One region of the Nocardioides marinus genome, then DNA from elsewhere that is predicted to be linked to it. Evidence: predicted binding sites of a transcription regulator. Region 1 holds the regulator's gene; each other region holds the start of a gene.
The links. Region 1 encodes LexA, which represses DNA repair genes until DNA is damaged. Its sites were predicted from a motif close to TCGAACANNTGTTCGA; they were not measured.

Region 1 (9,893 bases):
GAGGCGAGGTTGCAGGAGGAGTTGTCCAGCGACATGTACTCCGAGCACGGGTTGGACGCGGTGATGCGCCCGGTCTCGGGGTTGGTGTGCCAGTCGTTGATCGTGTCGTCGTACTGCAGGCCCGGGTCGGCGCACTCCCACGCGGCGGTGGCGATCTTGCGCCACAGGTCGCGGGCGTCGACGGTCTCGATGACCTCGCCGGTCTTGCGGGCGCGCAGACCGAAGTCGGTGCCCTCCTCGACCGCGCGCATGAACTCGTCGCTGACGCGCACGGAGTTGTTGGCGTTCTGGTACTGCACCGACGTGATGTCGTTGCCGCCGAGTTCCATGTCGAAGCCGGCGTCACGCAGGACGCGGATCTTGTCCTCCTCGCGCGCCTTGGTCTGCACGAACTCCTCGATGTCGGGGTGGTCGACGTCGAGGACGACCATCTTGGCCGCACGGCGGGTGGCGCCACCGGACTTGATGGTGCCCGCGGAGGCGTCGGCGCCGCGCATGAAGGAGACCGGGCCCGAGGCGGTGCCACCGGAGGAGAGGAGCTCCTTGGAGGAGCGGATGCGGGAGAGGTTCAGACCGGCACCGGAGCCGCCCTTGAAGATGAAGCCCTCCTCCTTGTACCAGTTCAGGATCGAGTCCATCGAGTCGTCGACGGAGAGGATGAAGCAGGCCGAGACCTGCTGCGGGCTCGGGGTGCCCACGTTGAACCAGACCGGGGAGTTGAAGGAGAAGTACTGGTTGACCAGCAGCCAGGTCAGCTCGTGCTCGAAGACCTCGGCGTCGGTCTCGGTGGCGAAGTAGCCGTGGTCGATGCCGGCCTTGGTGTAGGTCTTCACCACGCGGTCGATGAGCTGCTTGAGGCTCCACTCCCGCGCCTCGCTGCCCACCGCTCCGCGGAAGTACTTGGTCGTGACGATGGTCGAGGCGTTGACCGACCAGGTCGAGGGGAACTCCACGCCCTTCTGCTCGAAGACGGTCTCGCCGGTCTTCCAGTTGGTCTGGACGACGTCGCGGCGCTCCCAGGTCAGCTCGTCGTAGGGGTGGGTGCCCTCGGTGCTGAAGACGCGCTCGATGGCGAGGCCCGCTCCGGCCTTCGCCTGCGATCCTGCGCCGCTCACCGTCTCGGTCATGGTGATGCTCCTCTGTTCCCGGTGTGAGGGGTGGGGTGGGTGGTCGTCAGTGGCCAGTCTCGGGGTGGCCACCGACAGTGCTGCCTGTGCGTGCTGATGCGGTGGGGAGAGGGGTTGGTGCGCCCGGCAGGCAGCTTCCCCACTACCTGCCGGGCGGTCTGTGTCAGCCCGTGGGCTGAGGGGTGAGGTCGTCGCTCTCGAGGTCTCGACGCTCGCTCGTCGCTGGCGCTCCTCGCTGCTCGACCGCCTCGGCACGCAGCATCGCGATCTCGGCCTCGAAGTCCGCCGCGGAGCTGAAGGCCCGGTAGACGGAGGCGAAGCGGAGGTAGGCGACCTCGTCGAGGCGGCGCAGCGGGCCCAGGATGGCCAGCCCGACCTCGTGGGCGGGGATCTCGGCGGCGCCGGCGGTGCGCAGCGCGTCCTCGACCTCCTGGCCCAGGCAGGCGAGCTGGTCCTCGCTGACCGGTCGGCCCTTGCAGGCCTTGCGGACGCCGGAGACGGCCTTCTCGCGGACGAACGGCTCGGTGGCGCCCGAGCGCTTGACCACGGTCAGCTGCATCAGCTCGACGGTGGTGAAGCGTCGCTCGCACGTGGAGCAGGTACGCCGGCGGCGGATCGATCCCCCGTCCTCGGCGACCCGCGAGTCCAGCACCCGGGTGTCGGTGGCTCGGCAGTACGGGCAGTGCACAGCGAGGCTCCTTCATGGGTGAGGATGGTCGGACGGGTCGCGGGCGCGGCTACGACACCCCTGGCTGTGGGGTGTGCAGACGATGTGGAGATCGGGGCTCTCCCTGTGGAGAACCACGAGGGAGCTGTGAGTCATCCACCCTTGCTCTGTGAACTAGATGTGGATAACTACATCCGTGTAAGTACTAGATGTAGTGGGAACCGTACGCCTGGATCACTAGGCACGCAAGTGGACCGACCAGATTGACGTCATCTGGATCACACTCCCGACAAAGCCGCAGGTCAGCGGCGTGCCGGAGGCCCGCTGGGCTGCCGCCACGGGCGTGTCGGACCCTGAGCAACAGGTACTCATTCCCTCCCCGAGGGGCACGCACCACACTCCCCCCATGCGCTCCCTCCGCCCTCCGCACGGACCCCGACCTCCGCACCGACTCCTCGCCGTTCCGCTCCTGGTGGCCCTCGCGGTCACGACCAACGGCTGCGGCGCCGACGCGCTCGCCGAGCGCGCCACCGAGAAGGCCGCGGAGAAGGCCCTGGAGGACGCCGCGGCCGAGGGTGTGGAGATCGACCTCGACGCCGGGGACGGCGGGATCTCGGTCGAGACCGACGACGGGTCCTTCACCTCCGGCCTCGGCTCCCTGCCCGCCGGGTTCCCCGAGGACGTGCCAGTGGTCGCGGGCGAGATCCTCAACGGCGCGAGCAGCCAGCAGGACGGCACGACGGCCTACCTCGTGACGGTCATGGTCCAGGCCCCGGCCCAGGAGGCGATGGCCGAGGCGATCTCCGCGCTCGAGGACGCCGGCTACAGCCGTACCGAGAACTCGATGTCGATGGGCGGGCTGCTGATCGAGATGCTCACCGGCCCCTGGGAGGTCACGGTGGGCGCCACCGACGACGGCGAGGGCGGCACGATGCTGCAGTACACCGTCATCGAGCCGCAGTGACCCTGCCCGCGCCTCGGGTGATGAGGAACCCGAACGCCGTGGCCAGGACGTACATCAGGATCGAGTAGACCGCCGCGGGGATCGCCACCTCGGTGCTGTCGAGCACCGAGAGGGCGATGGTCAGCGCCACGGTGGTGTTGTGGATGCCGACCTCCATCGAGCTGGCCACGGCCTGCGGCTGGTCGAGGCGGACGAGCCGCGCGCCGGCGTACCCGAGGCCGAGGCTGAGCACGCACAGCAACCCGGTCACGATGCCCACCTGCTGCAGGTAGCCCCCGAGGTTCTCCCGCTCGCCGAGCAGCGCGCCCACCGCGACGGCGACCAGGACGACGATCGAGAAGACCCGCACCGGCTTGTCCGCGCGGGCGGCGAACGCGCTGGACCAGCGGCGCACCAGCATGCCGATCGCCACCGGGACCAGGACGATCGCGATGACCTGCACGACCTTGGCCCACTGCAGCCCGAGGTCGCCGTCGGTGTCGAAGTAGCCGATCGCCAGGTTCGTGACCAGCGGGATCGTCACGGCCGCGAGCACCGAGTTGATGGCGGTGAGGGTGATGTTCAGCGCGACGTCGCCGTGGAAGAGGTGGCTGAACAGGTTGGCGGTCGTGCCGCCGGGCGAGGCGGCCAGGAGCATGACGCCCACCGCCAGGAGGGGGTCGAGGTCGAAGGCGACCACCAGGCCGAAGGCGATGACGGGCAGCACGAGCACCTGCAGGCCGAGTGCGACGACCACGGCACGCGGCGTACGGGCCACCCGTCGGAAGTCGGCGACCTGCAGGGACAGCCCCAGGCCGAACATGATGATCGCCAGCGCGACCGGGAGGCCCACGCTGATCAGCACCGAGTCGTTCATCGCACCCTCCGCACCTGTGACTGGCGCCACAGTGAAGCACGTGCTCGGGCGCGCAGGGGCGACCTCCGCCCGCGACGCGCGGCCGGGCGCGCCGGGTCAGCCGGCGTCGTGCGGTGCCAGGTCGATGGAGAACCACACGGTCGTGCCGCCGGGGTCGTGCTCGGAGCCCCAGCGGTCGGTCATCGCCTCGACCAGCATCAGCCCGCGCCCGAAGACCACCAGCGGGTCCTCCCCGCCCACGGGCGCCACGACCTGTCCCCCGGCGCCGAAGTCGCGCACGACGACCGTGAGCACGCCCTCCTCCACCGAGACCCTCAAATCGGCCACGGTGCGGGCGTGGTGGACCGCGTTGGTCACGATCTCCGACAGGCACAGCTGCGCGGTGTCGACCACGTCGTCGGCCACGCCCCAGGTGCGCAGCTCGGCAGCCAGGAACGCCCGCGCCTCCCGCGGCGCGGTGGGCTCGGGCAGCAGCCGCAGCGTGGCCGTGCGCCCCGTGGTCTCCACGGCCGGGCTCGCGTCGAGCACCTCCTCCAGGGAGTCGTCGACCGGCCCCGCGCGGCGGGCACTGACCTCGTGCAGCGCCGCGACCGTACGCCGGGCCAGCCCCTCCAGCAGCTCGCGCTGCTCGGGCCCGAAGGTCTGCGGCCGGTCGTAGAGCAGGAACAGCCCACCCAGGCGCATGCTCGTGCCCAGCATCGGGACGACGGCGGCGGCGACGTGGCCGGCCTCGCCCTCCCTCTGGGCCAGCCACGGCCAGCGCTCCTCCAGGGTGCTGAGCGCCGCCAGGATCGGGCGACCGGTGCGGACCACGTCGTTGAGCGGCACGTCGTCGTAGGCGTCGATGTGGCACCAGTCCAGGTCGCTCGCCTGGTCGCCGCCGCGGGTGGCGGAGGTGAAGCGCAGCCGACGCCCCCCTCCCTCGGTCAGCGCCACGGCGACGCGTGCGACGTCCGGCAACGTCAGCAGGTCCGCGACCACGGCCCGTACGACGTCGTCGACCAGGACCGCCCGCTCGACCTCGGCCTCGAGGTGGGTCATGGGCACCGCGGGCGGCTCCGCAGGCGGGCCCGCAGGTGGGCCCGCAGGTGACGGCGCGTCGGCGGCCGCGGTCCGCTGGGCACCGCGGCCCGCGACGTCCGGCTCGTCCCCTCGTCCCTGGGCCACCCAGCCAGGCTAACCCCGCGGCCCATCCCCCATCAGGGTCCTCCTGCCCCTTCCTCGGGCCCTTCGGCCCGTGGTGGGCCACCGGGCGCGACCGCACCGCTCGGCGGTTCGCCCCGTGACGCGTGGGGCGATCGGGGACAATGGCGCGGTGGCTGGGAGCGGAGGGAAGCACGGATCGCACAGCGGCCCGCGCCCCCCGGCACCCCACCGGACCCGTCGCCTGCTGGCCCTCACCGCCGGGGTCACCGGCCTGGTCGTCGCCTGGGGCTACCTGGTCTGGGCGGCCATCGACTTCGGCACGACCGCACGCGAGGGCAGGACCGCCGCCTGGTGGTTCCTCGCCCTGGCCTCCCTCGGCGCGGTGGCCTGCCTCTTCGCCGGCCTGTTGGTCGGGCTGCGGCTGCTGCGCGAGCTCGGCGTCGTCGCCCCGGACCCAGCACCCGGCACCGAGCCCCCCGCTCCGCGACCCAAGGGCGGCAAGCGCGCCGCGCGCTGAGCCTGGCCCCGCCCAGGACGGCCGGTGCGCGAAGGTCTGACTGATATCGGTCGAACCTGCGGGTTCGCGGTCGAAGGTTCGACCGCGCACCGCAAGGTCTGACTGACATCAGTCAGACCTTGCGGCCCGCCCAGCACCACCGAGGGGCGGTCCCGCCGTGGGCCCGCCCCTCGTCTTCCCCGTGGTTTCGCCGGCCGGGGTCGAATCGACCGGCGAAGTCTGTGCGCCCCTTCCGGGGCGGTGCTCCCGTCGCGTCGCGCTCAGCTGTCGGCGGGGACCCGCAGCCGCTGACCGGCGACGAGCATGCCGCTCTCGAGGTGGTTGAGCTGCTGGATGGTCGACATCATGTCGCGGACGTCGCCGCCCTCGGCCCGGGCCGAGGCGATGTCCCACAGGGTCACCCCGGTGCCGACCACGATCGTGTCGGTGGGCACCGGCTGCCCCTTCTCCGAGGTCGCGACCGAGCCGCCAGCGAAGGCCACCGCGATCGCCACGGCCACCAGCAGGCCGACCACGAAGACCACCAGGCGACCGCGCCGGGTCAGGCGCAGACGGCCGTCGGTGCCAGCAGCCGAACGCGGTGCCGAGCGCGGAACCGGACGGGCGGAGGTGCGGGCCGGGAGGTGGACTGCGGGAAGGACCATGGTGCTCATCGGGATCTCCTGGGGAAGGCGGAGTGGGTCTGCGAACCGATGTCTACCGACGACCACCGACAGTCCCGGTCAGGGAGGACCGGGCGGGCCTGGGGCCGACGGCTCGACCACCAGTTCGATCGAACACGTGTACGAGAGTAGATCAGGTGTTCGAACGAGATCAAGGGTTTCTGCGAACAAATGTTCGACTGCCCCTGCGTGGGCCGCGAGCCCACCCACCCCGTCAGCCGCGGCGGAGCGCCCGACGACCCTGGGCGGCGAAGAGCGCGGTCCCCTTGGCGGCGACGCCGGGAGCCAGGGAGATGGTGCGCATCAGGGCCCCGCGCCACACCGGCACCGTCCGGATCACGCGGCCGGTCCCGACCAGCCCGACGGCCGCCTCGGCGATCTCCTCCACCGACAGGATCCGACCACCCGAGTGAACCAGGGCCGCTCCCAGGCCTTCGGGGTCCTGCTCGTCCAGCATGGCCGTCCGGACCCCGTCGGGGCAGATCGCGTGCACCCGCACCCGACGCGCCGTCTCGGCGGCCACGGACATGGTGGCCGACACGGTCGCGGCCTTGGTCGCGGCGTACACGCTGTAGCCGGGGACCGGCCCCAGCCCCGAGAGGGAGGCGGTGTTGACGATGTCGCCGGAGCCGTCGCCGAAGGCCTCCAGCGCAGCGCGCATGCCCCACAGGACACCCAGGAGGTTCACCTCCACCAGCCGGCGCACCTGCTCCTCGGAGAGCTCCGAGAGTCGCCCGTCGTCGCCGACCCCGGCGTTGTTGAACCAGGCGACCAGACGACCGTGCCCGGCCGCCACCTCGGCGACCGTGCGGTGCGCCTCCGGGTCGCGCACGTCATGGGCCAGTCCGGCGACGGCGCCGATCTCCCGCGCGGTCGCCTGCACGGCCTCCCCGTCAACATCGGTGACGACCACGGCGTACCCCTGGGCCACCAGCAGCTCGGCGATCCCGCGGCCGATGCCGCGAGCAGCACCGGTGACCACGGCACTGCGCTGGATGGGGGCGGCGGGGACCGGGCGGGGCGTCATGGCCCGAGTGTGCTCGACACGCCGATTCGAACACATGTTTGATCGCGGACCGGATGAGTCATAGCGTGTGAGCACCACGACGCAGGCCGTGCCACACCCGTGCCGCCGCGTCCGCGGGCGCACCCTGCGGGCCGGTGGTCGAACCAGGAGGACCCCCATGGCGACCAGCCACGACGACGCCGCCCCCGGCGTGAGCGCGCTCCCCGACGGCCCGCCCGACGCCAGCGGGCTCACCCCGCGCCAGACCAAGGTGCTGGAGACCATCCGCGACGCGGTCGCCCAACGCGGCTACCCGCCCAGCATGCGCGAGATCGGCCAGGCCGTCGGCCTGACCAGCACCTCCTCGGTGGCCCACCAGCTGAAGGTGCTGGAGGAGAAGGGCTTCATCAAGCGCGACGGCAGCCGGCCCCGCGCCCTCGAGGTCTTCCTGCCCGAGTCGATGGCCGCACGGCGCGCGATCTCCTCGGCCGACGAGAGCTCCTTCGACGAGACCGGGGTCGGCGACACCCTGCCCGCCGCCTCCTACGTGCCGATGCTCGGCCGGATCGCCGCGGGCGCGCCGATCCTCGCCGAGGAGCAGGTCGAGGACGTCTTCCCGCTGCCCAAGCAGCTCGTCGGCGACGGCCAGCTCTTCCTGCTCGAGGTGCGTGGTGAGTCGATGATCGACGCCGCCATCTGCGACGGCGACTACGTCGTGATCCGCCAGGCCAACACCGCCGAGAACGGTCAGATGGTCGCCGCGATGATCGACGGCGAGGCCACCGTGAAGACCTTCTCCCGCAAGAGCGGGCAGGTGTGGCTGCTGCCGCACAACGACGCCTTCGAGCCGATCGACGGCACCCACGCCACCATCCTCGGCATCGTCACCGCCGTGCTGCGCAAGGTCTGAGGGGTACGCCGGCGGCGGGTGGTCTCGACGCCCGCTCGTCGCTGGCGCTCCTCACTGCTCGACCACCGGTAGGCGCGGGGTCTCGACGCCCGCTCGTCCACCGGGTCGCGGGCGGTCGCCTGGTGAGCACCGGGTGAACGGACGGTGCTCACTCCGGCGAAACCGTCACGAAACAGGGGGCGGCGTCGTTGGATGAGTCGTGACCTCGACGAAGCCGCCGACGACGCCCCCCACCTCGTCCTCCTCCCCCTCCGCGTTGCCCCGCCGCACCGTCCTCGCGACCGGCGCCGCGGGAGCCGCCGCGGCCGGGGTGCTCGGCAGCGGCGTACGCCCTGCGCAGGCCGACCCGACGGGGCAGCCCGGTGCGGCCGACGGGGCCGAGCGCGGGAAGGCGACGCACGAGGTCTTCCAGCACGGGGTCGCCTCGGGTGACCCGTTGCCGCGCCGGGTCGTCATCTGGACCCGCGTCACCCCCACCCCTGCGGCCACGGCCGGCTCGGGCAAGGGCGGGCCGGTCACCGTCACCTGGCAGGTGGCCAAGGACAAGCGGTTCCGCAAGGTCGTCAGCAAGGGCCGGTTCCGCACCAGCGCCGGGCGCGACCACACGGTCAAGCTCGACGCCAGGGGCCTCAAGCCGGACACCGAGTACTTCTACCGCTTCCGCGCCCTCGGCCAGAAGAGCCCCGTCGGCCGCCTGCGCACGGCGCCGCGCAAGCGCGCCGCCCTGGACAACCTGCGCTTCGGGGTCGTGTCCTGCGCCAACCTCGAGGCCGGCTTCTTCAGCTCCTACCGCGGCCTCGCGGCGCGCGAGGACCTCCACGCCGTCCTCCACCTCGGCGACTACCTCTACGAGTACCCCACCGGCGAGTACGGCATGGGCCAGGACAACGTCGTCGTCCGCCCGCACGACCCGCCGCACGAGATGGTCAGCCTCGAGGACTACCGCCGCCGGCACGCCAACTACAAGGCCGACCCCGACCTGCAGGCCCTGCACGCGCGCTACTCGTGGATCCTCACCTGGGACGACCACGAGGTCACCAACGACCAGTGGAAGAACGGCGCGGAGAACCACGACGAGTCCGAGGGTGACTACAAGGTCCGCCGTGCCCGCGCCCACCGCGCGTACGACGAGTGGATGCCGGTGCGGATGGACGGGACCGCTGCCCTGGGCGACGGCACCCGCCTCTACCGTCGGCTGCGCTTCGGCAACCTCGCCGAGGTCTCGATGCTCGACCTGCGCACCTATCGCGACGAGCAGGTCTCCACGCTCGCGCCGACACCCGTGCCGGCGCTCGAGGCCGAGGTGAGCGACCCGTCCCGCTCCATCACCGGCAAGAAGCAGATGGCCTGGCTCAAGGAGTCACTCACCCGCGGCGACCACGCGCCGCAGTGGAAGGTCATCGGTAACCCGGTGATGATCGCGCCGGTCACCTTCGGCGACCTGCCCAACGACCTGATCGACCCCATCAACGACGTGACCGGCATCCTCCCCGGCGACGGCGCGCCCTACAACGTCGACCAGTGGGACGGCTACACCGCCGACCGCCGCGAGGTCCTCGGCCACATCCGCGACCACCAGGTCAAGGACGTCTTGTTCATCACCGGCGACATCCACTCCGGGTGGGCCTGCGAGCTGCCGCTGGACACCTCCACGCAGCCGCTCTACGGCGACTCCTACGGGGTGGAGTTCGTGTGCTCCTCGGTCACCTCGAACAACCTCAAGGACATCACCGGCGCGCCGCAGCTCACGCCGCTCGTGGAGACCGCGATCCTCGCCAACAACCGGCACATCAAGTACCTCGACTTCGACAACCACGGGTACTCCGTCCTCGACATCACCCCCGAGCGCGCCCAGATGGACTGGTACGTCATCGGCGCCCGGGACGACGCGGCCACCCCGATCGAGTGGTCGACGTCGTACGCCACGCTGGCCGGGACCGGCCGGATCACCCCCGTCGACGCTCCGCTGGAGGCCTGATGTGCCAGGACACCCCCCTCGCCGGCTCCCCTGAGCGCGCCGCCCGCCGGCTCGCGGAGA
Region 2 (9,893 bases), 1.1 Mb from region 1:
TCGTGGTCGGCGACTCCCAGACCGGCGAGATGGACAAGGTCGACGGGCCCTACTACTTCTTCCCGCTGATGAAGATGCTGCGCGACCGGTTGCCGGCCTGGTTGCCGCTCGTCGGCGTCGACCTCGGCGACACCAACGTCGTGCCGGTGGACTACGTGGCCAAGGCGATGGACCACATCGCGCACCGCCCCGACCTCGACGGCCAGGCCTTCCACCTCGTCAACCCCGAGCCGCAGCCGGTGGTCGAGGTCGTCAACGCCTTCTGCGCCGCTGCCGGGGCACCCCGCTTCGCCACACCCGTCGACCGCAACGTGACCCAGGCCGGGCCGCTGGCCCTCGTCCCCCGCATGATGCGCCCCTCGACGTACGTCGGTGCGCTGGCGCGCAACGGGGTCGTGCAGTCGGTCCTCGACCCGCTGACCAGCCAGCTCGGCGTGCCCGCGGAGGTGCTGGGCCACACCGGCTTCGCCCCTGTCTTCGACTCCCGCCGCACCGAGAAGGCCCTGGCCGGCTCCGGCATCGGCGTGCCGGACCTGGAGTCCTACGCCCGCACGCTGTGGGGCTACTGGGAGGAGCACCTCGACGACTCCTGCGGCCGCGACGCCGACAACCGGGCGGCGCTGCAGGGCAAGCACGTGGTCATCACCGGCGCCTCCTCCGGGATCGGGCAGGTCACCGCGCTCAAGGTCGCCCAGTGCGGCGGCATCCCCGTGCTGGTGGCCCGAGGCAAGGACAAGCTCGAGGAGACCCGCGCAGTCATCGAGGCCCGCGGCGGCAACGCCCACGTCTATCCCTGCGACCTCTCCGACCTCGACGCCATCGACGCCCTGTGCGCACAGCTGGCCGCCGAGCTGCCCTCGGTCGACTTCGTGGTCAACAACGCCGGTCGCTCGATCCGCCGCTCCCTCAAGCTCAGCCACGACCGCTTCCACGACTTCGAGCGGACCATGCAGCTGAACTACTTCGGCGCGATCCGCCTGGTCATGGGCCTGATCCCCACGATGCGCGAGCAGCGACGCGGGCACATCGTGAACATCAGCTCCATCGGCGTGCAGACCAACCCGCCGCGGTTCTCGGCCTACGTCGCCTCCAAGGCGGCGCTGGACTCCTGGTCCAACGTGGTCTCCTCCGAGCTGGTGGGTGACGGCATCACCTTCACCGGCATCCACATGCCGCTGGTGCGGACGCCGATGATCGCCCCCACCAAGATCTACGACAAGTTCCCCACCATCTCCCCGGCGCAGGCCGCCGACCTGGTCATCAGGGCGATGGTCGAGCGTCCGCACGAGATCAACACCGCACTCGGCAACGCCGGTGCCATCGCCCACACGGTCGCGCCCAAGCTGGCCTTCCGGATCCTCAACATGGCCTACCACGTGTTCCCCGACTCAGCCGCCGCCCGCGGCGACGCGGCCCAGGGCTCGCGGGAGACCGAGCAGATCATGCTGGCCAAGATCTTCAAGGGCGTGCACTGGTAGGAAGGACACGCCCGTCGACCTCAGTCCTTGGCCACCGGTCGCGCAGGGTCGCTGACCCAGTCGCTCCACGAGCCCGGGTACAGCGCGGCCCGCACGCCCACCAGCTCCAGGGCGAGCACGTCGAGGCAGGCGGTGACGCCCGAGCCGCAGTACGCCGCGACGTCCGCGCCGGGCACGGCCCCGACGGCGGCGTACTCCTCGCGCAGCTCGGGGACCGGGCGGAACCTCCCGTCCGCCGTGAGGTTGAGCGCGGTCGGCACGTTCACGGCGCCGGGCACGTGGCCGGCCACCGGGTCCACGGGCTCCACCTCGCCCCGGTAGCGCTCACCCGCCCGCGCGTCGACCAGCACGCTGACCGCGGGGACGTCCTCGGCGGCCACCACCGGCATCGAGCCCGGCTCGCCGTCCAGGTCACCGCGCACCGGGGCGACCTCGCCGGTCTCCACCGACCCACCGTCAGCCACCCACGCGCTCCAGCCACCGTCCAGCACCCGCACGTCCTCGACGCCGTGGTGACGCAGCAGCCACCAGGCCCGGGCGGCTGCGTGACCGGACCAGTCGTCGTAGACCACGACGGGCCCACCGCGGGTCACCCCGGCCGCGCGCATCGCTTCCAGGAACACGCCGGTCTCGGGCAGCGGGTGCCGGCCACCGCGACGGTCCTCACGGACCGGGGCGGCCAGGGCGGTGTCCAGGTCGACGTACGCCGCCCCCGGGACGTGCCCCGCCTCGTGCTCCCCGGCGCCCGGCGGTCCGCCCAGCCGGTAGCGCACGTCGAGCAGGGTCGGCGCCCGCCCGGCCTCCAGCAGCGCGCGCAGCTCGGCGGTGTCGATGAGGGGATGCACTGGCCCGGACATGCGCCCATCCTGCCGGACACCTAGGATCTCGCCCCGTGGCTGAGCTCCAGTTCTTCACCGGCACCATGGACTCCGGCAAGAGCACGCTGGCGCTCCAGACCAACCACAACCACGCCGCACGCGGCCGTCAGGGGCAGATCTTCGTCACCCGCGACCGCGCCGGCACCGGCCGCCTCTCCAGCCGCCTCGGGCTCACCCACGACGCTCTCGAGGTCGACTCCGACTTCGACTTCTGGCGCCACGTCGTCGACCACCTCACGCAGGGCGCCCGGATCGACTACCTGATCTGCGACGAGGCCCAGTTCTACTCCCCCGACCAGATCGACCAGCTCGCCAAGATCGTCGACGAGCTGCAGATCGACGTGTTCGCCTTCGGCATCCTCACCGACTTCCGCACCCTGATGTTCCCGGGCTCCGCGCGCCTGGTCGAGCTCGCCGACCGGATGAACGTGCTGCAGGTCGAGGCGTTGTGCTGGTGCGGCAAGCGCGCCACCCACAACGCCCGCACCGAGAACGGCGTCATGGTCGTCGAGGGCGACGTCATCGTCGTCGGCGACGTCGAGCAGCCCGACCAGCACGACGCCGACGTCGACATCGCCTACGAGGTGCTCTGCCGCCAGCACCACCGCCGTCGGCTCACCGCCGCCCGCGCCAAGGCGGTCTCCCTCGCCCCCGAGCCGCTCCCCTTCGGCTGATCCCACCCACTGGTTGAGCAGGCGAGCACCAGCGACCGGGCCCCCTGCTGGTCGAGCAGGCGAGCTCAGCGATCCGGGCCCCCGCTGGTCGAGCAGGCGAGCGCCAGCGAGCCGGCCCCCTGCTGGTCGAGCAGGCGAGCGCCAGCGAGCCGTCGTCGAGACCCCGTACGCCGCCAAGCAACCCCTCCATCGGCGACTGGAGGGTCTGTCGTGACCCCCTTTCACGCCACGCCCTCCGGTCCGGTTGGACTGCTGGGTCACCGTTGGCGGGCGCCTGGACGTTCGCGCTGCAGCAGGTCCTTCATTTTTCGAAGACACGGTTGCCGTCCGCTTCGCTACCGGTACCTGGTTGCGCGTCGCTCGCACGCCTTGCGGGCACGTCGAGGTGCTCGCTTCGGTTGCGGCTGGATCGTCCTCCACAGATTCGATCCCGGGCCCTCGACAGGGTTTCTTTCGAACTGGCGTTCGAGTAGAATCTCGTCATGGCACTCGGGCACCACGACACCACTGAGCAGGACTCGCCTGCGGTGTCGACCGGTGACCTGCTGAGCCTCGCCGTCGCGCAGAAGCAGGCCGCTGACGACGCCGACCGCCAGCTCTTCATCACCGTCGCTGCCTGGGCCGACCGGCACACCACCGGCGCCCTGATGCCCGATCTCTACGGCACCTACGGGCTGGCCGACGACGACGCACTGACTGCGGCCGAGAACGCGTGGGTCGCCCGGTTCGGGATGCCCGGTGCCGACACGATGCTCGAGCTCGCCGGTCCGGGTGCGCCGGAGGTGTCGGAGTTCGCGGTCATCGAGCTCGCCGCCGCACTGGGCCGTTCCACCGACTCCGGCCGGGCACTGGTCTCAGACGCCGTGGAGGCCAAGCACCGCCTGCCGAAGATCTGGGCCCGCCTCGAAGCAGGCCAGGTGCAGGTGTGGCGCATCCGGCGGGTCACCGAGGTCACCCGTCAGCTCACCGCCGACGCTGCTGCGTTCGTCGATGCGCACCTCGCCCACGTCGTCCACACCGCCTCCTTCGCCACCGTCAAGAGGCTCGCTGCCGAGGCTGCAGCCCGGTTCGACCCCGAGACATGTGAGATGGAGGAGGTCGACACCCGGGCCAGCCTCCACGTCCACCTCGACCTGGCCACCGCCTGGACCATCGGGACTGCCAACGGCGTCCCCCTCACCGGCCTGCTGGACCGCGCCGACGCCGAAGAGCTCGAGCACGCCATCCGCACCATCGCCGAGCAGCTGCTCGCCGCCGGCTCCACCGACACCCTCGACGTCCGCCGCGCCAAGGCCCTGGGCTACCTCAGCCGCGGCGACCTCACCCTCGACCTCGACACCTCACCGGCCAGCGACGCCGGTGGTCGAGCAGCGACGAGCGCCAGCGAGGAGCGGGCGTCGAGACCACCCCGCAACCCGCGCCAGGTCGTCCTCCACATCCACCTCTCAGAAGCCGCCCTCCGCGGAAACGAAGGACCCGGCACCCCCGAGGTCGACCCCGACACCGGCCGGCTCGGTTTGCACCTCGCCCGCCTCGAGAACCACCACCAGACCCTCACCGCCGACACCGTCCGCGACTGGCTCGCCGTCCCCGGCACCCAGGTGGTCGTGAAGCCGGTCATCAACCTGGCCGACCAGATCGCCGTCGACTGCTACGAGATCCCCGACCGCATCTCCACCCGGGTCAAGCTCAAGCGGACGACCTGCGTCTTCCCGCACTGCACCCGCACCTCAGCACGGGTCGACCTCGACCACATCGAGGAGTACGTCCCACCCGACGAAGGCGGACCACCCGGCCAAACAGCCACCGACCGACTCGCCCCCTTGTGCAGGCGACATCACCGAGCCAAGACCCACCCCTCGCCGGTCCCCAGCAGCCAAGCAGGCTCGACCACCGTGGCCTGGGACTACCAGCAGCTCACCCCCACCACCTGGCTCTGGACCAGCCCCCACGGCATCCGCCTGCTCGTCCACCCCGACGGCACCACCGAGCTCTGACCGAAGGCTCCGACGGCGCGCGCGGACAGGAAGCGTTAAGCGCGTCCCGCGGCGGCCTCAGGCCTCGCCGACGTCCAGCAGCACCTTGCCCACGGCCCCGCCCTCGACGGCGGCGTGGGCGTCGGCGGCCCCCTCCAGCGGGTAGTGGTGCAGCGGCAGGCCGGCGTCCTCCCCGACCCGCAGGGCACCGGCCTCGACCGCCGCGGTGACGTCCTCCGCGGCGGCGGAGAGCAGCGCGCGGTCGAGGGTGTAGAGCAGCACCCCCTGGAGACGGAGGTTCTTGGCGAAGGTGGGTCGCACGGGCACGACCGCCTCGGCTCCCCCGTTGTCGGCGTAGTAGGCGAGCGTCCCGTGCACCCTCAGCACCTCGACGTCGACGGCCACGTTGCCGGCCAGCGAGACCTCGACGACCAGGTCGACGCCCTTCGGCGCCACCGCGCGTACGCCGGCGACGGTCGCGGCCGTGCCGTCGGTGTAGTCCACGGTGTGCTGGGCACCGGCCGCACGGGCGAGCGCCGCCTTCGCCTCGCTGCTCACGGTCGCGACGACCGTGGCCCCGGCCCACCGGGCCAGCTGGATGGCCGCGTTGCCCACCGCGCCGGCGCCGCCGGCGACCAGGACCGTCCGCCCCTCGAGCGCGCCGGGGGCGAGCCGGGTGACCGTGCCCGAGGTGAGCGCCCGGTGCGCGGTGACGGCGGGGACGCCCAGGGACGCCCCGAGGTCGAAGGACGCGTCGTCGGGCAGGCGCACCAGGAGCGAGACGGGCTGGACGGTGTGCTCGGCGGCCGTGCCGCCGGGGCGCTGGTACTGCGCGAGGATGGTCCACACCCGGTCTCCGACCGAGACCTCGGTGACCCCGGGCCCGACCTCCTCGACGACACCGGCACCGTCCTGGCCGGGGACCACCTCGTCCCACGCACCGTTCATCCCGTTCGCGCGGAACTTCCAGTCCGTCGGGTTCACCCCGGCCCGCACGACCCGGACCCTGGCCTCCCCCGGGCCCGGCGTGGGCACCGGACGGTCGACCACCTCCAGGACGTCGGCGGCGGACCCGGTCTCGCGGTAGACGACAGCACGCATGGTGCCGAGCCTGCCAGAGTGCCCCAGCGCGACCACCCCCACCAGGACCGACGCCTACAGCGCCTCGGCCATCCCAGCGACCGCCCGCAGCCACGACTGGCGCGTCGCCTTCGACAGCTGCGCGTAGGGAACCACCGACCCCGCCACCAGCGCGGGGTCGTAGGGCACGCGGTAGACCGCACGCGTGCGCTGCTCGTAGACGTCGACCAGGTCGGCAGCCAGCTTGTCGTCGACGGTCGGCGAGGGGTCGGAGAGCACGGTGACGGTCTTGTGCTTGAGGTCGGCGTAGCCGGCGTCCTGGAGCGCGTCGAGCATCCAGAGCCCGGAGTAGCCGGTGTCCTCACGCACCGTCGAGGTCACGACCAGCAGGTCCGCGGACTCAGCCGCGGCCAGCCAGTTCTCGGCGCGCATGTTGTTGCCGGTGTCGATCAGCAGGATGCGGTAGAACCGCTCGAGCAGCCGGTGCACCGCCAGGTAGTCCTCGGCGCGGATCGTGCCCGTCACGTCGGGGCGCTCGTCGGAGGCCAGGACGTCGAAGTGCGCGTCGCCCTGCGAGCGCACGAAGGCCCCCAGGTCCCCGATCCGCGACTGGTAGACGTCACTGAACCGCTCCAGGTCCTCCAGCAGCTCCCGCGTGGTGTTGCGGTGCGTGCTGCGGGTCCCCCGGATGCCCAGGGTGCCGCGGGTCTCGTTGTTGTCCCACGCGACCACCCCGCCGCCACGGACCGTGCCGAAGGTGTAGCCCGCAGCCAGCACCCCGGTCGTCTTGGCCGCCCCGCCCTTGGGGTTGATGAAGGCGATCGTGCGGGGGCCGTCGAAGTCGCGCTGCACCGCGCGGCGCAGCGTCTCGTGCTCCGCCTCGGCCGGGCCCATCGCCAGGTCGGCGAGGCCCCGCGTGACCCGGTTGACCCAGCCCCGCCAGCCCCAGGTCGCCGGGCCCAGCCCGACCTCCTCGGCGCGACGGTCCAGGAAGTCCGTGGCGCTCATGAACCGGCGCGGCCCCTGCGGCTCCTCAGCCGCGGGCTGCTGGGCGGGCTGCTGGGCGGGCTGCTGGGCGGGCACCAGCGGCGCGCCGGCCACCCTGGTGGCCTCGGCGTCGCGGCGTCGTCCGTAGGCGGTGAGCTCGTCGGTGGTGTAGAGACGGTCGCTGGTGTCCCCGAGGTGTCCCTGCGTCATGAGCGGCTTCTTCCCCACCCACGAGCCGGTCACACCACCTGCTCACCTACAGCCCGGTGTCACGCAGCGCGCGCTCGACCACCCGGTGGAAGGTCGGGTAGGCGAAGTGCATGCCGCGCAGCGTCGGCACCGTCAGGCGGGCGTGCACCGCGGTCGAGAGCAGGCCGACCACCTCTCCGCCGTACGGCGCCACCACGCTCGCCCCCACCACGACCCCGCTCCCGGCGTCTGCCACGACCTTCACCACGCCGCTGGCCTCGTCGATCCAGCCGCGGGGGCTGCTGTCGACCTCGGCGGTGCCCACCACGACCGCGAGCCCGCGCTCCCGGGCCTGCGCCTCGGTGAGGCCCACCCCGGCGACCTCCGGGTCGGTGAACGTCACGCGCGAGACGGCGTGGTACTCCGCCGTGGGCCCGTCCTCCTCGAGCAGGTCGTGCACCGCGATCCGCGCCTGGTAGAGCGACATGTGCGTGTAGGCGCCGTGCCCCGTGACGTCCCCGACTGCCCACAGCCGCTCGGCGGCCCGGCAGTGCTCGTCGACCTCGACGGTGCTCGCCGTCGGGTCCAGCCCCACCGTCTCCAGGCCCACGTCGTCCAGGTGCGGCCGACGCCCGGTGGCCACCAGCAGGTGCTCGGCCCGCACGGCACCGGAGCCGGTCGTCAGCTCGAAGCACGTGCCGTCGTGGCTGACCCGCTCGACGTCCGTGCGGGTCCGCACGTCGATGCCCTCCTGGCGCAGGACCCGGGCGACGACCTCGGAGGCCTCCGGCTCCTCCGGGGCCAGGATCCGCTCGGCCGACTCCAGCAGCGTCACGCGGCTGCCGAGCCGTCCGAAGGCCTGGGCGAGCTCGCAGCCGATGTTGCCGGCCCCGAGCACCGCCAGCGACCCCGGCGCCTCCTCGACACCGAACACCTCCCGGTTGGTCCAGTACGGCGTGCCGGCCAGGCCCGCCACGGGGGGTACCGCCGGCGACGTCCCGGTGTTGAGCAGCACCCCGCGACGACCGGTCACCAGCACCGACCCCTCGTCGGTCTCGACCCGGACCCGTCCCGGGCCGTCCAGCCGCCCGTGGCCGCGCACGATCCGCACGCCGGCGGACTCCATCGGCTCGGTGTGCCCGTCGTCGTGCCAGTCGTGGGTGGCCTCGCGGATGCGCCGGGCGGCCGAGGACGCGGTGCGGCCCTCACGGGCCGCGTGGATCATCAGCTTCGAGGGCGTGCAGCCCCAGAACGGGCACTCCCCGCCCACCAGCCGGGCCTCCACGGCGACCACGTCGAGCCCCGCGCGGGCGAGCCTGCGGGCGGCGTACTCCCCGCCGGAGCCGACGCCGAGGACGACGACGTCGGTCTCGACCTGTCGCACTCCCGCTGCCACCTCAGGTGTCCAGGTGCTTGGCGCGAGCCAGGCAGAACGCCCCGTAGCAGAGGATGCCGACCGCGATGACGAACAGCAGCACCGGCCCGGCTGGCGCGTCGAGGACCGTCTGCAGGGCGACGTCGAGCCCACCGGACTTCTTGGCCTGGTGCTCCCAGGCCGCCCAGACGAACAGCCCGCCGACGACGCCGACCGCCACGCCCTTGGCGAGGTAGCCGATCTTGCCGAGCGTCACGTACGCCGAGCCGAGGTCACCGCGCTGGCCCTCGGCCTCCAGGTCCTCCCGGAACCCCTCGGTCCATCCCTTGTGCACCTGCTTGAGGCCGTAGCCGATGATCGCGGCGCCGACCGCTCCCACGATCAGCCGCCCGCCCGGCAGCCCCATCAGCTGGGCGGTCCAGGAATCGGTGCCGCCCTTGGAGCCGTCTCCGATGGCGACCTGGATCGCCGAGACGCCGATCGCGGCGTACAGGGCGGCCTTCACCGCCGCACCCCACTCGTGGTCGAAGACGACCTCGACGACCCGCCAGATCACCAGCAGCAGCATCCCGACGGCGACCCCCCAGACCAGGGCGGCCCCCATCGGCTGCGTGGCCAGCTCGTGCAGCGCGCCGCTGCTGTCGGCCTTGCCGGACTGGTCGCCGAAGGCCAGCTGGAGCGCCAGCCAGCCGATCAGCAGGTTGACCAGGCCGTACGCCGCCATCCCGACCCGCGCCGCGTGGCGCACCCAGGGGTGGTCGTCGCCGCGGTGGGCGACGTCTCCGGCGGACTGCTTGATGGCTCCCATGCCCTGATCTCTACCCGCGTCGGGAGTGGCTCGCACCACCCCCCGGGTCCTCAGCCGAGATCGTCGAGCGCGGACTCGATGGCGCGGTGGAAGGTCGGGTAGGCGTAGATCATCGTGCGCAGCGTGGCCACGGGCACCTCGGCGTGCACCGCCAGCGCGAGGTGCCCGAGGATCTCGCCGCCCGCCGGGCCGACGACGCTGGCCCCGACCAGGACCCCGCGCTCGGCGTCCTCGACGACCTTGATCACTCCGGTGCCGCCCGGTCCGTGCAGCCAGCCGCGCGAGGACTGCTCGAGGGGGGTCGTGCCGACGCGCACGGAGAGCCCCCGGTCGCGCGCCTGCTGCTCGGTCAGGCCGACACCCCCGGCCTCGGGATCGGTGAAGGTGACGTGCGGGACCGCGTGGTAGGCCGCGGGTGCGCCGTCCTCGCCCAGGACGTCGCGCAGCG
Region 3 (9,893 bases), 260 kb from region 1:
CCGACCAGCCGCCGACGGCCTTGCGGGCGGCGACGACGGCGTCACGGGCGTCCTTGCGCGAGGCGAGGGCGGCGTTGGCCACGAAGGTCCCCTTGTGGTCGTTGACGACGTAGGAGTAGCCCGACTCCGAGCGGGGGAAGGCCCCGCCGATGAAGAGCTTGTAGGTCTTGCGGACGTCGATGCGCGCGCTCATGCCTGGCCTCCCTCGAGGTACGCGGCCAGGCCGTGCCGGCCGCCCTCACGGCCGTAGCCGGACTCCTTGTAGCCGCCGAACGGGCTGGTGGGGTCGAACTTGTTGAACGTGTTGGCCCACACCACCCCGGCGCGCAGCTTGCCGGCGACGTCGAGGATGCGGGAGCCCTTCTCGGTCCAGATGCCTGCCGAGAGGCCGTACGGGGTGTTGTTGGCCTTCTCGACGGCCTCCGACGGCGTACGGAACGTCAGCACCGACAGCACGGGGCCGAAGATCTCCTCGCGGGCGATCCGGTGGGCCTGGGAGACGCCGGTGAACAGCGTCGGGGCGAACCAGTAGCCGCTGCTGGGCAGGTCGCACGGCGCGGACCAGCGCTCGGCGCCCTCGGCCTCGCCGGCCTCGGAGAGCTCGCGGATGCGGGCCAGCTGGGCGGCGGAGTTGATGGCGCCCACGTCGGTGTTCTTGTCCAGCGGGTCGCCGAGGCGCAGGGTGGCCATCCGGCGCTTGAGGCGCTCGAGCACCTCGTCGGCCACGGACTCCTGGACCAGCAGGCGCGAGCCCGCGCAGCAGACGTGGCCCTGGTTGAAGAAGATGCCGTTGACGATGCCCTCGACCGCCTGGTCCATGGGGGCGTCGTCGAAGACGATGTTGGCGGCCTTGCCGCCGAGCTCGAGGGTCACCTTCTTGTCGGTGCCGGCGACGGCACGGGCGATGGCCTTGCCGACGTCGGTGGAGCCGGTGAAGGCGACCTTGTCGACTCCCGGGTGCTCGACGATCGCGCGGCCGGTCTCACCGGCGCCGGTGAGGATGTTGACGACACCCGGCGGGAGGTCGGCCTGCTGGCAGATCTCGGCGAAGAGCAGCGCGGTCAGCGGGGTCGTCTCGGCCGGCTTGAGGACCACGGTGTTGCCGCAGGCCAGGGCCGGGGCGACCTTCCACGCCAGCATCAGCAGCGGGAAGTTCCACGGGATGACCTGTCCGGCGACGCCGAGGGGCGTGGTGCCGTAGCCGCTGTGCTCGAGCTTGTCGGCCCAGCCGGCGTAGTAGAAGAAGTGCGCCGCGACGGTCGGGACGTCGACGTCGCGGGCCTCCTTGATCGGCTTGCCGTTGTCGAGGGTCTCCAGGACGGCGAGCTCGCGGCTGCGTTCCTGGATGATCCGCGCGATGCGGTAGAGGTACTTGGCGCGCTCGCGGCCCGGCATCGGGCCCCAGACCTTGTCGTAGGCCTTGCGGGCGGCCTTCACCGCGCGGTCGACGTCGGAGGCGTCGGCCTCCGCGACCTCGGCGAGGACCTCCTCGGTGGCGGGGTTGACGGTCTTGAAGGCGGTGCCCGCGCCGCTGGTGAACTCGCCGTTCACGAAGAGCCCGTAGGACTCCTTGATGTCGACGACCGCGCGCGACTCGGGAGCCGGCGCGTACTCGAAGATGCTCATCTCTTCTCCTGCCGGTCTCAGTCGAGGGTGACGTAGTCGGGGCCGCTGTAGCGGCCGGTGCGCATCTTGGTCCGCTGCATCAGCAGGTCGTTGAGCAGCGTGGAGGCGCCGAAGCGGAACCAGTCGGGGTCGAGCCAGTCGTGGCCCGCGACCTCGTTGACCATCACGAGGTACTTGATGGCGTCCTTGGTGGTGCGGATGCCGCCGGCGGGCTTCACGCCGACCATCTGGCCGGTGGCCTCGCGGAAGTCGCGGACGGCCTCCAGCATGATCATCGTGACCGGCAGCGTCGCCGCTGGCTGGACCTTGCCGGTGGAGGTCTTGATGAAGTGACCGCCGGCCATCATCGCCAGCCAGCTGGCGCGACGGACGTTGTCGTAGGTCTGCAGCTCGCCGGTCTCGAAGATGACCTTCAGGTGGGCGCTGCGCTCGCCCTGGGTGCAGGCCTCGCGGACCGCGACGATCTCCTCGAAGACCTCCAGGTAACGACCGGACAGGAACGCCCCGCGGTCGATGACCATGTCGATCTCGTCGGCGCCGGCCTCGACCGCGTCCTGGGTGTCGGCGAGCTTGATGTCACGCGCCGCGCGTCCCGAGGGGAACGCGGTCGCGACGGCGGCGATGTTGACGCCGGACTCGCCGAGGGTGTCCTTGGCGACCCCGACGAGGTCGGGGTAGACGCAGACGGCGGCCGTGGCCGGGCAGGTCGGGTCGGTGGGGTCGGGACGCATCGCCTTGCTGGCCAGGGCCCGGACCTTGCCGGGGGTGTCCTGGCCCTCCAGGGTGGTCAGGTCGACCATCCGGATCGCGAGGTCGAGAGCCTGCTCCTTGGCGGTGGTCTTGATCGAGCGGGTCCCGAGGGCGGCGGCGCGGGCCTCTGCACCCACCTGGTCGACGCCGGGCAGGCCGTGCAGGAAGCGACGGAGCGCAGCGTCGGACCGGGTGACGTCCGAGAAGTCCCAGCCGACTCCGGGGGTGGAGATCGTGGGCATTGGGTCAGCATAGGCTTGCCGGCGGCCCGCACCCCAACCCTCGACCGGGCCCGCTCGCCGCCTGCCGACCCGCTGAGGAGCCCGCCCGGATGGACCACGACCCCCACGAGGAGAGTCTGGAGTTCGCGCCCACCAGCGGTCGGGTCATGGGAGTGCTGACGGTGCTGCTGGGCGTCGTCGCCGTCGTGGTCACCGTGGCCTTCCCCGGTGACTACCCGGTGCCGGTCGCCACCGGTGGCCTGCTGGTCGGCGTGCTGGCGTGGGCGGCGATGCTGCGCCCCCGCGTCCGGCTCGACGGGGCATGGCTGGTGCTGCGCGGGATGGTCTCCACGCTCCACCTCCCGCTCGCCGCGCTGCAGTCGGTCGTCGTGCAGCAGGTGCTGGTCGCCACCGTCGACGACAAGCGCTACGCCAACCCCGGCGTCGGCCGGTCGCGGTTCCGTGCGATGCGCCGGCCGCGCTCCACCCGCGACCTGACGATGACCCCCGTGCCCGGTGAGGGCTGGACCCCCGACGAGGGGGCCGACTACGCCGACTTCGTCGAGGACCGGATCCGCGAGGCGGCCCGGGTCGCCCGGGGCGTCCCCGATGCGCCCAGCGGCGTACGGCGGGAGTGGGCGTGGCCCGAGATCGCGCTGGTCCTCGGCAGCCTGCTGCTGTTCGTCGTCAGCTTCTCGTTCTGAGGTCGCACGGTCCAGTGGGTGATCGTCCCGAGGTCGTGTGCCTGTGTGGCTCCGCCCGGTTCATGCCGCAGATGCGGTCCCTGGCGCGGGAGTTGGGCCTCGCAGGCTTTGTCGTCCTGACCCCCGTCGACGCCGAGGACGCGCCGACGCCTGAGCAGAAGGCGACGCTCGACGCTCTGCACCGGCACAAGATCGACCTCGCCGACCGGGTGCTGGTGGTCAACCCGGGCGGCTACGTGGGGGAGTCGACGGCAGCGGAGATCGCCTACGCCCGAGCTGCCGGCAGACGCGTCGACTTCACCGACCCGCGCTGACGCAGCGCGCCGGCAGGGCTCTCGTCAGAGCTCGGTGGTGCCGTCGGGGTGGACGAGCATGCGGATGCCGTGGGGGCTGGTCCAGAGCCAGGTGGTGGGGGTGAGCTGCTGGTAGTCCCACCTGGTGTTGGTCGAGCTCGTCGAGGCCGGGGATGGGTGGGTCTTGGCTCGGTGGTGGCGTCTGCACAGGGGGGCGAGATTGGCTGTTGATGTCTGGCCGGGTGGTCCGCCCTGGTCGGGTGGGACGTACTCCTCGATGTGGTCGAGGTCGACCTTGGCTGAGGTGCGGGTGCAGTGCGGGAAGACGCAGGTGGGGCGCTTGAGCTTGACGCGCTGGCTGATGCGGTCGGGGATCTCGTAGGCGTCGACGGCGATCTGGTCGTGCAGGTCGATGACCGGTTTGACGGTGATCTGGGTGCCGGGGACGGCGAGCCAGTCGCGGACGGTGTCGGCGGTGAGGGTCTGGTGGTGGTTCTCGAGGCGGGCGAGGTGGAGACCGAGCCGTCCGGTGTCGGGGTCGATCTCGGGGGTGCCGGGTCCTTCGTTTCCGCGGAGGGCGGCTTCTGAGAGGTGGAGGTGGAGGACGACCTGGCGGGGACGGCTCGAGCGGGGTGGTCTCGACGCCCGCTCCTCGCTGGCGCTCGTCGCTGCTCGACCACCTGCGTCAGCGAGATCGAGGGTGAGGTCGCCGCGGCTGAGGTAGCCCAGCGCCTTCGCCCGACGGACGTCGAGCGAGTCGGCCGAGCCGGCGGCAAGCAGCTGGTCGGCGATGGTGCGGATCGCGTGCTCGAGCTCTTCGGCGTCGGCGCGGTCCAGCAGGCCGGTCAGGGGGACGCCGCTGGCGGTGCCGATGGTCCAGGCGGTGGTGAGGTCGAGGGTGACGTGCAGAGACGCGGCGGTGTCGACCTCCTCCATCTCACATCCCTCGGGGTCGAACCGGGCTGCCGCCTCGGCAGCCAACCTCTTCACGGTGGCGAACGAGGCGGTGCGCACGACGTGGGCCAGGTGCGCATCGACGAACGCAGCGGCCTCGGCGGTGAGCTGACGGGTGACCTCGGTGACCCGCCGTACCCGCCACACCTGCACCTGACCTGCTTCGAGGCGAGCCCAGATTTTCGGCAGCCGGTGCTTGGCCTCCACCGCATCGGAGAGCAGGGCCCGGCCGGAGTCGGTGGAACGGCCGAGGGTGGCGGCGAGCTCGATGACGGCGAACTCCGACACTTCCGGCGCACCCGGACCGGCGAGCTCGAGCATGGTGTCGGCACCCGACATCCCGAACCGGGCGACCCACGCGTTCTCGGCCTCGGTGTGGGCGTCGTCGTCGGCCAGCCCGTAGGTGCCGTAGAGGTCCGGCATCAGCTGGCCGGTGGTGTGGCGGTCGGCCCACTCAGCGATCGCGATGAACCGGTCCCGGTCGGCCTGATCGGCAGCCTTGTCGAGGTCGCGGATGGAGGTCAACAGGTCACCGGTCGACCCGGCAGGAGAGTCCTGCGCAGTGGTGTCGTGGTGCCCGAGTGCCATGACCAGATTCTACTAGAACAAGTGTTCGAATGGAATGGTCGTGAGGGCACCGAACGAATCTGTGGAGGACGATCCAGCCGCAACCGAAGCGAGCACCTCAAGGTGCCGCAAGGCCGGCGAGCGACCGCAACCAGGTACCGCAACCGAAGCAGACGGCAACCGTGCTCTTCGAAAATGAAGGGCCTGCTGCAGCGCGGACGTCGAGGCGCCCACCCACGCCGACCACGGAGTCGAAGCGGACCGGAGGGCGTGGCGTGAGAGGGGGTCACGACAGACCCTCCAGTCGCCCCGTGGATGAGGTTGCTCGTCGGCGTACGGGGTCTCGACGACGGCTCGCTGGCGCTCGCCTGCTCGACCACCAGTGCGGCTCGCCTGCTCGACCACCAGTGCGGCTCGCTGGCGCTCGCCTGCTCGACCAGCGGAGGGCGCAGGGTCAGAGGCCGGCGGCGGCGCGGATGTCGGAGCCCAGGGCGTCCAGGCGGGTGGCGGCGGAGATCCGGGCGCCCTCGACGGCGTCGGTCTGGTCGGGGTTGTCGGCGGCGTCCTCGACCGGCACGACGACCTCGAGGTAGCACTTGATCTTCGGCTCGGTGCCGCTGGGGCGGACGACGACGCGGGCGTCGTCGGCGAGGCGGAAGCGCAGGCCGTCGGTGGGCGGGAGGTCCTCGGTGCCCTCGGCGAGGTCGTCGACGCCGACGACGTCGAGGCCACCCAGCGAGGCCGGGGGGTCGGTGCGGAGCCGCTCCATGGCCGCCGAGATCAGCGAGAGGTCCGAGACGCGCACGGAGACCTGGTCGGTGGCGTGCAGGCCGTGCTCGCGGGCGAGGTCGTCGAGCAGGTCGAGCAGGGTGCGACCCTCCGCCTTGAGCGAGGCCGCGAGCTCGCAGAGCAGGACGAGGGCCGAGACGCCGTCCTTGTCCTTCACGTGGTCGGGGTCGCAGCAGTAGCCGAGCGCCTCCTCGTAGCCGAAGGCCAGGTCGGGCACCCGACCGATCCACTTGAAGCCGGTGAGCGTCTCGACGTACGGCTGGTCTGCTGCCGCCGCGATCTTGGACAGCAGCGTGGAGGAGACGATCGTGGTGGCGAAGGTGCCGGTGCGGCCCCGGCGCAGCAGGTGGGTGGCGAGCAGGGCGCCGACCTCGTCGCCCCGCAGCATCCGCCAGCCGGTCGGGGTGGGGACGGCGGCGGCGCAGCGGTCGGCGTCGGGGTCGTTGGCCACGACCAGGTCGGCCCCGCGCTCCTCGGCCAGTGCCAGCGCGAGGTCCATCGCGCCGGCCTCCTCGGGGTTGGGGAAGGCAACGGTCGGGAAGTCCGGGTCGGGGTGCGCCTGCTGCTCCACGACGTACGGCGCAGCGAACCCGGCCCGCTGGAGCACGTCCGCGGCGGGCGACCCGCCGACCCCGTGCAGCGGGGTGTAGACCACGGACAGGTCGCGGGGGCCGTCGGCGACGAGCCCGGCGATGCGGTCGAGGTAGCGGTCGAGGAGGTACTCGCCCAGCACCTGCCAGCCCGACCCGCGGGGGACCGAGGTGAGGTCGCCGACCTCGGCGATGCGGGCGGCGATCTCGGCGTCGGTGGGGGAGACGATCTGGCTGCCGTCGCCCAGGTAGACCTTGTAGCCGTTGTCCTCGGGCGGGTTGTGGCTGGCCGTGACCATGACGCCCGCGACGCACCCGAGCTCGCGCACGGCGTAGGCCAGCACCGGGGTGGGCAGCGGCCGGGGCATCAGCCACACGTCGAGGCCCGCGCCACGCATGACGGCCGCGGTGTCCTCGGCGAAGGTGTCGGAGAGGTGGCGGGCGTCGTACCCGACGACGACCGAGCCGCCGGGCCCGAGGTGGGCGGCCAGGCCGGCCGCGGCGCGCAGGACGACCACGCGGTTCATCCGGTTCGGGCCGGCGCCGAGCGCGCCGCGCAGCCCGGCGGTGCCGAACTCCAAGGTGCCGTCGAAGCGGTCGGCGAGGTCGGCCGGGTCCCCGCCCGCCTCGACCTCGGTCACGATGCGCTCCAGCTCCTGGCGCGTGGTGGCGTCGGGGTCGGCCGCCGCCCAGGCCCGGGCGCGGTCGAGGAGGTCGGACAGCTCGGACTCCGAGAGGGTCGTCATGGACGGGACGGTAGCCGCAGGATGGTGCCCGTGCCGACCTCGACGTACTCCTTCCGCGACCGCTGGCACGTCGACGCCCCGCCCGAGCGGGTCCGCGAGGTGCTGGTCGACGTGGAGCGCTACGTGGAGTGGTGGCCGCAGGTGGTGGCCGTGGGCTACCTCGGCGAGGGGCGTGGCCTGGTGCTGTGCCGCTCCGCGCTGCCCTACACCCTCCAGCTCGTGCTCACCGAGGTGCTCAACCGCCCCGACGTCCTGGAGGTCGGCGTCGACGGCGACCTGGAGGGGACGGTGCGCTTCGAGCTGAGGCCGGAGGGCGAGGGCACCCGGCTGGACTTCGCCCAGGACGTCGTCGTCCCGGGCCTGCTCGGTGCCCTCTCCCGCGTGGCGCGGCCGGTCCTGACGTGGAACCACGACCGGATGATGCGGGGCTGTGTGGAGGGCCTGGCCGCGCGGCTGGCCTGAGGATCAGGCGTCGATGTGGCTCATGTCGCCGTACCGGTCGCCGCGCACGGCGTCACGCGGCACCGCCGCCTCGAGCGACGCCAGGTCCTCCGAGGAGAGGGACACGTCCAGCGAGCCGATGTTCTCCTCGAGGTAGCGCACCCGCTTGGTGCCCGGGATCGGGACGACGTCCTCGCCCTGGGCGAGGACCCAGGCGAGCGCGAGCTGGCCCGGGGTGCAGCCGTGCTGGTCGGCGAGCTGTCGGATCGCGTCGACGAGGCGCAGGTTGTGCTGGAGGTTCTCGCCGTTGAGGCGGGGGAAGTACGCCGACGCACGGCTGTCACCGTCCTCGGCCGACCCGACGTGCATCGCCCCGGTCAGGATGCCGCGGCCGAGCGGGGAGTAGGGCACCAGTCCGATGCCGAGCTCGCGCAGCACCGGGAGGATCTCGTCCTCGAGGTCGCGGGTGAACAGCGAGTACTCCGTCTGCAGAGCGGTGATCGGGTGCACCGCGTGGGCGCGTCGGATGGTCTGGGCGCTGGCCTCGGAGAGCCCGAGGTGACGGACCTTGCCCGCCTCGACGAGCTCGGCCATCGCGCCGACGGTCTCCTCGATCGGGACGGTGGGGTCGACCCGGTGCTGGTAGTACAGGTCGATGTGGTCGGTGCCGAGCCGTCCGAGGGAGGCGTCGCAGGCACGACGCACGTAGTCCGGGCGTCCGTTGATGCCGATCCGGGTGCCGTCCTCGGCCCGCTCGTTGCCGAACTTCGTGGCCAGCTGGACCCGGTCGCGCCGACCGGCCAGCGCCATGCCCACGAGGCGCTCGTTGGTGAAGGGGCCGTACATGTCCGCGGTGTCGAGGAAGCTGACCCCGAGGTCGATGGCGCGATGGATGGTGGCCAGGCCGCCCTGCTCGTCGGGTGAGCCGTAGAACTCCGACATGCCCATGCAGCCCAGGCCGAGCGCGGAGACGGTGAGGGGCGAGGCGGTGCCGAGGGTGCGGGTGCTGATCGTGGTGCCCATCGCCTCAGTGTGGAGGCTGGAGCGTGCTCCAGGTCAAGCGCGTCGCCAGCGGGGGAGGTCACGGCCCAGCTCCTCGAACAGCGCCTGGTTGAGCCCGAAGGCGACCTTGACCTCGGCCACGACCCGGTCGGTCTCCTCGGGTGAGGTGCCGAGGGCGTCGAGGCGGGCGCGGTAGGCGTCCTTGTAGGGCTTGGGCTTGCCGATGGCTGCGAAGTCGTAGAACGCGATGCCGCGGCCGTCGAGGTCGAAGGCGCGGTCGAGGATCCGCCCGATGGCCTGGCCGCCGGACAGGTCGCCGAGGTAGCGGGTGTAGTGGTGGGCGGCGAACAGCCCGCCCCAGGCCGCGGACGCGTGCAGGCGTGCGGCGTACGCCTCGGCGGCGGGGGAGTCGACCTGCCGGGGGCCGGTGGGGTCCCAGTGGTCGAGGTCGGCGTCGATGGCGGCGAGGCGCTCGAGGTCCACGTCGTGCACCGCGGCCACGAACGGGTCGTCGAGGTGCTGGCGGCCGACGGTCTCCATCGCGGCGTACACCGTGCGCAGGCGCAGCAGGTAGGCCGTGTAGCCCGCCGGAGAGATCCTCCCGTCGAGCAGCTCGCTCATGAACGAGGAGCCCTCGGCGGCCTCGTGCTCGGTGCGGGAGCCCTCGCGCATGGCGGCGGAGAGGGCGAGCAGCGTGGTGGTCATGGGGTCCTCGGGAGGTGGGGGCGAGCGGGACGTGGAGTTCTCGACACAGTGTCGAGAACTAGTCGACACTGTGTCAACATACGCCTGGACAGGTAAGGCTTGCCTTGCTTGGATGATGTTAGCCTCACCTAACTTCGCGTGGCCAGACCACGCCCGGATCGAGAGACGGTTCCCATGCGCTCCCCCCTGCCCACGGCCCTGGCCGTCGTGTGCGCCTGCCTGCTCAGCAGCTGTGCCCCCAGCGTGGGCGACGCCGTGCCCGCCCGCGAGCAGGAGTCCACGACGGCTGTCGCTCCTCCGCTGGCCGAGGTGGGCGCCGACGTGCTCGAGGACCCGCGGGCGTGGGAGGGGGCCACGACGGCGCGTGCTCCGGAGCGGGCTGTCGATCCCGTCGACGGGCCGGGGCCGGCGCTGCCCGTCACGGTCGAGGACGCACAGGGCACGCAGGTCACCGTCACCGACGTGAGCCGCGTCCTCGCCCTCGACGTGCACGGCACCCTCTCGC

Region 2: the regulator LexA is predicted to act here: its motif matches at 3,484-3,499, upstream of BKA05_RS07830 (HNH endonuclease signature motif containing protein).
Region 3: the regulator LexA is predicted to act here: its motif matches at 5,150-5,165, upstream of BKA05_RS03680 (HNH endonuclease signature motif containing protein).

The regions. Positions count from the first base shown of each region.
Region 1 covers NZ_JACBZI010000001.1:502,895-512,787, reverse strand. Annotated here, with positions in the region: gene BKA05_RS02580 (vitamin B12-dependent ribonucleotide reductase) at 1-1,127, opposite strand, end outside; gene nrdR (transcriptional regulator NrdR) at 1,291-1,815, opposite strand; gene BKA05_RS02570 (hypothetical protein) at 2,201-2,758, shown strand; gene BKA05_RS02565 (bile acid:sodium symporter family protein) at 2,742-3,644, opposite strand; gene BKA05_RS02560 (ATP-binding protein) at 3,711-4,655, opposite strand; gene BKA05_RS02555 (hypothetical protein) at 4,930-5,277, shown strand; gene BKA05_RS02550 (LysM peptidoglycan-binding domain-containing protein) at 5,538-5,930, opposite strand; gene BKA05_RS02545 (SDR family oxidoreductase) at 6,154-6,966, opposite strand; gene lexA (transcriptional repressor LexA) at 7,124-7,855, shown strand; gene BKA05_RS02535 (alkaline phosphatase D family protein) at 8,055-9,833, shown strand; gene BKA05_RS02530 (alkaline phosphatase family protein) at 9,833-9,893, shown strand, end outside.
Region 2 covers NZ_JACBZI010000001.1:1,643,134-1,653,026, reverse strand. Annotated here, with positions in the region: gene BKA05_RS07845 (SDR family oxidoreductase) at 1-1,478, shown strand, start outside; gene BKA05_RS07840 (sulfurtransferase) at 1,499-2,335, opposite strand; gene BKA05_RS07835 (thymidine kinase) at 2,371-3,030, shown strand; gene BKA05_RS07830 (HNH endonuclease signature motif containing protein) at 3,513-5,027, shown strand; gene BKA05_RS07825 (NADPH:quinone reductase) at 5,085-6,107, opposite strand; gene BKA05_RS07820 (MinD/ParA family ATP-binding protein) at 6,162-7,283, opposite strand; gene BKA05_RS20255 (FAD-dependent oxidoreductase) at 7,330-8,646, opposite strand; gene BKA05_RS07810 (DUF1206 domain-containing protein) at 8,660-9,445, opposite strand; gene BKA05_RS07805 (dihydrolipoyl dehydrogenase family protein) at 9,496-9,893, opposite strand, start outside.
Region 3 covers NZ_JACBZI010000001.1:757,986-767,878, forward strand. Annotated here, with positions in the region: gene BKA05_RS03655 (aldehyde dehydrogenase family protein) at 1-193, opposite strand, end outside; gene BKA05_RS03660 (aldehyde dehydrogenase family protein) at 190-1,626, opposite strand; gene deoC (deoxyribose-phosphate aldolase) at 1,644-2,618, opposite strand; gene BKA05_RS03670 (hypothetical protein) at 2,708-3,301, shown strand; gene BKA05_RS03675 (hypothetical protein) at 3,364-3,615, shown strand; gene BKA05_RS03680 (HNH endonuclease signature motif containing protein) at 3,640-5,136, opposite strand; gene BKA05_RS03685 (phospho-sugar mutase) at 5,570-7,240, opposite strand; gene BKA05_RS03690 (SRPBCC family protein) at 7,271-7,702, shown strand; gene BKA05_RS03695 (aldo/keto reductase) at 7,706-8,704, opposite strand; gene BKA05_RS03700 (biliverdin-producing heme oxygenase) at 8,738-9,388, opposite strand; gene BKA05_RS03705 (heme/hemin ABC transporter substrate-binding protein) at 9,563-9,893, shown strand, end outside.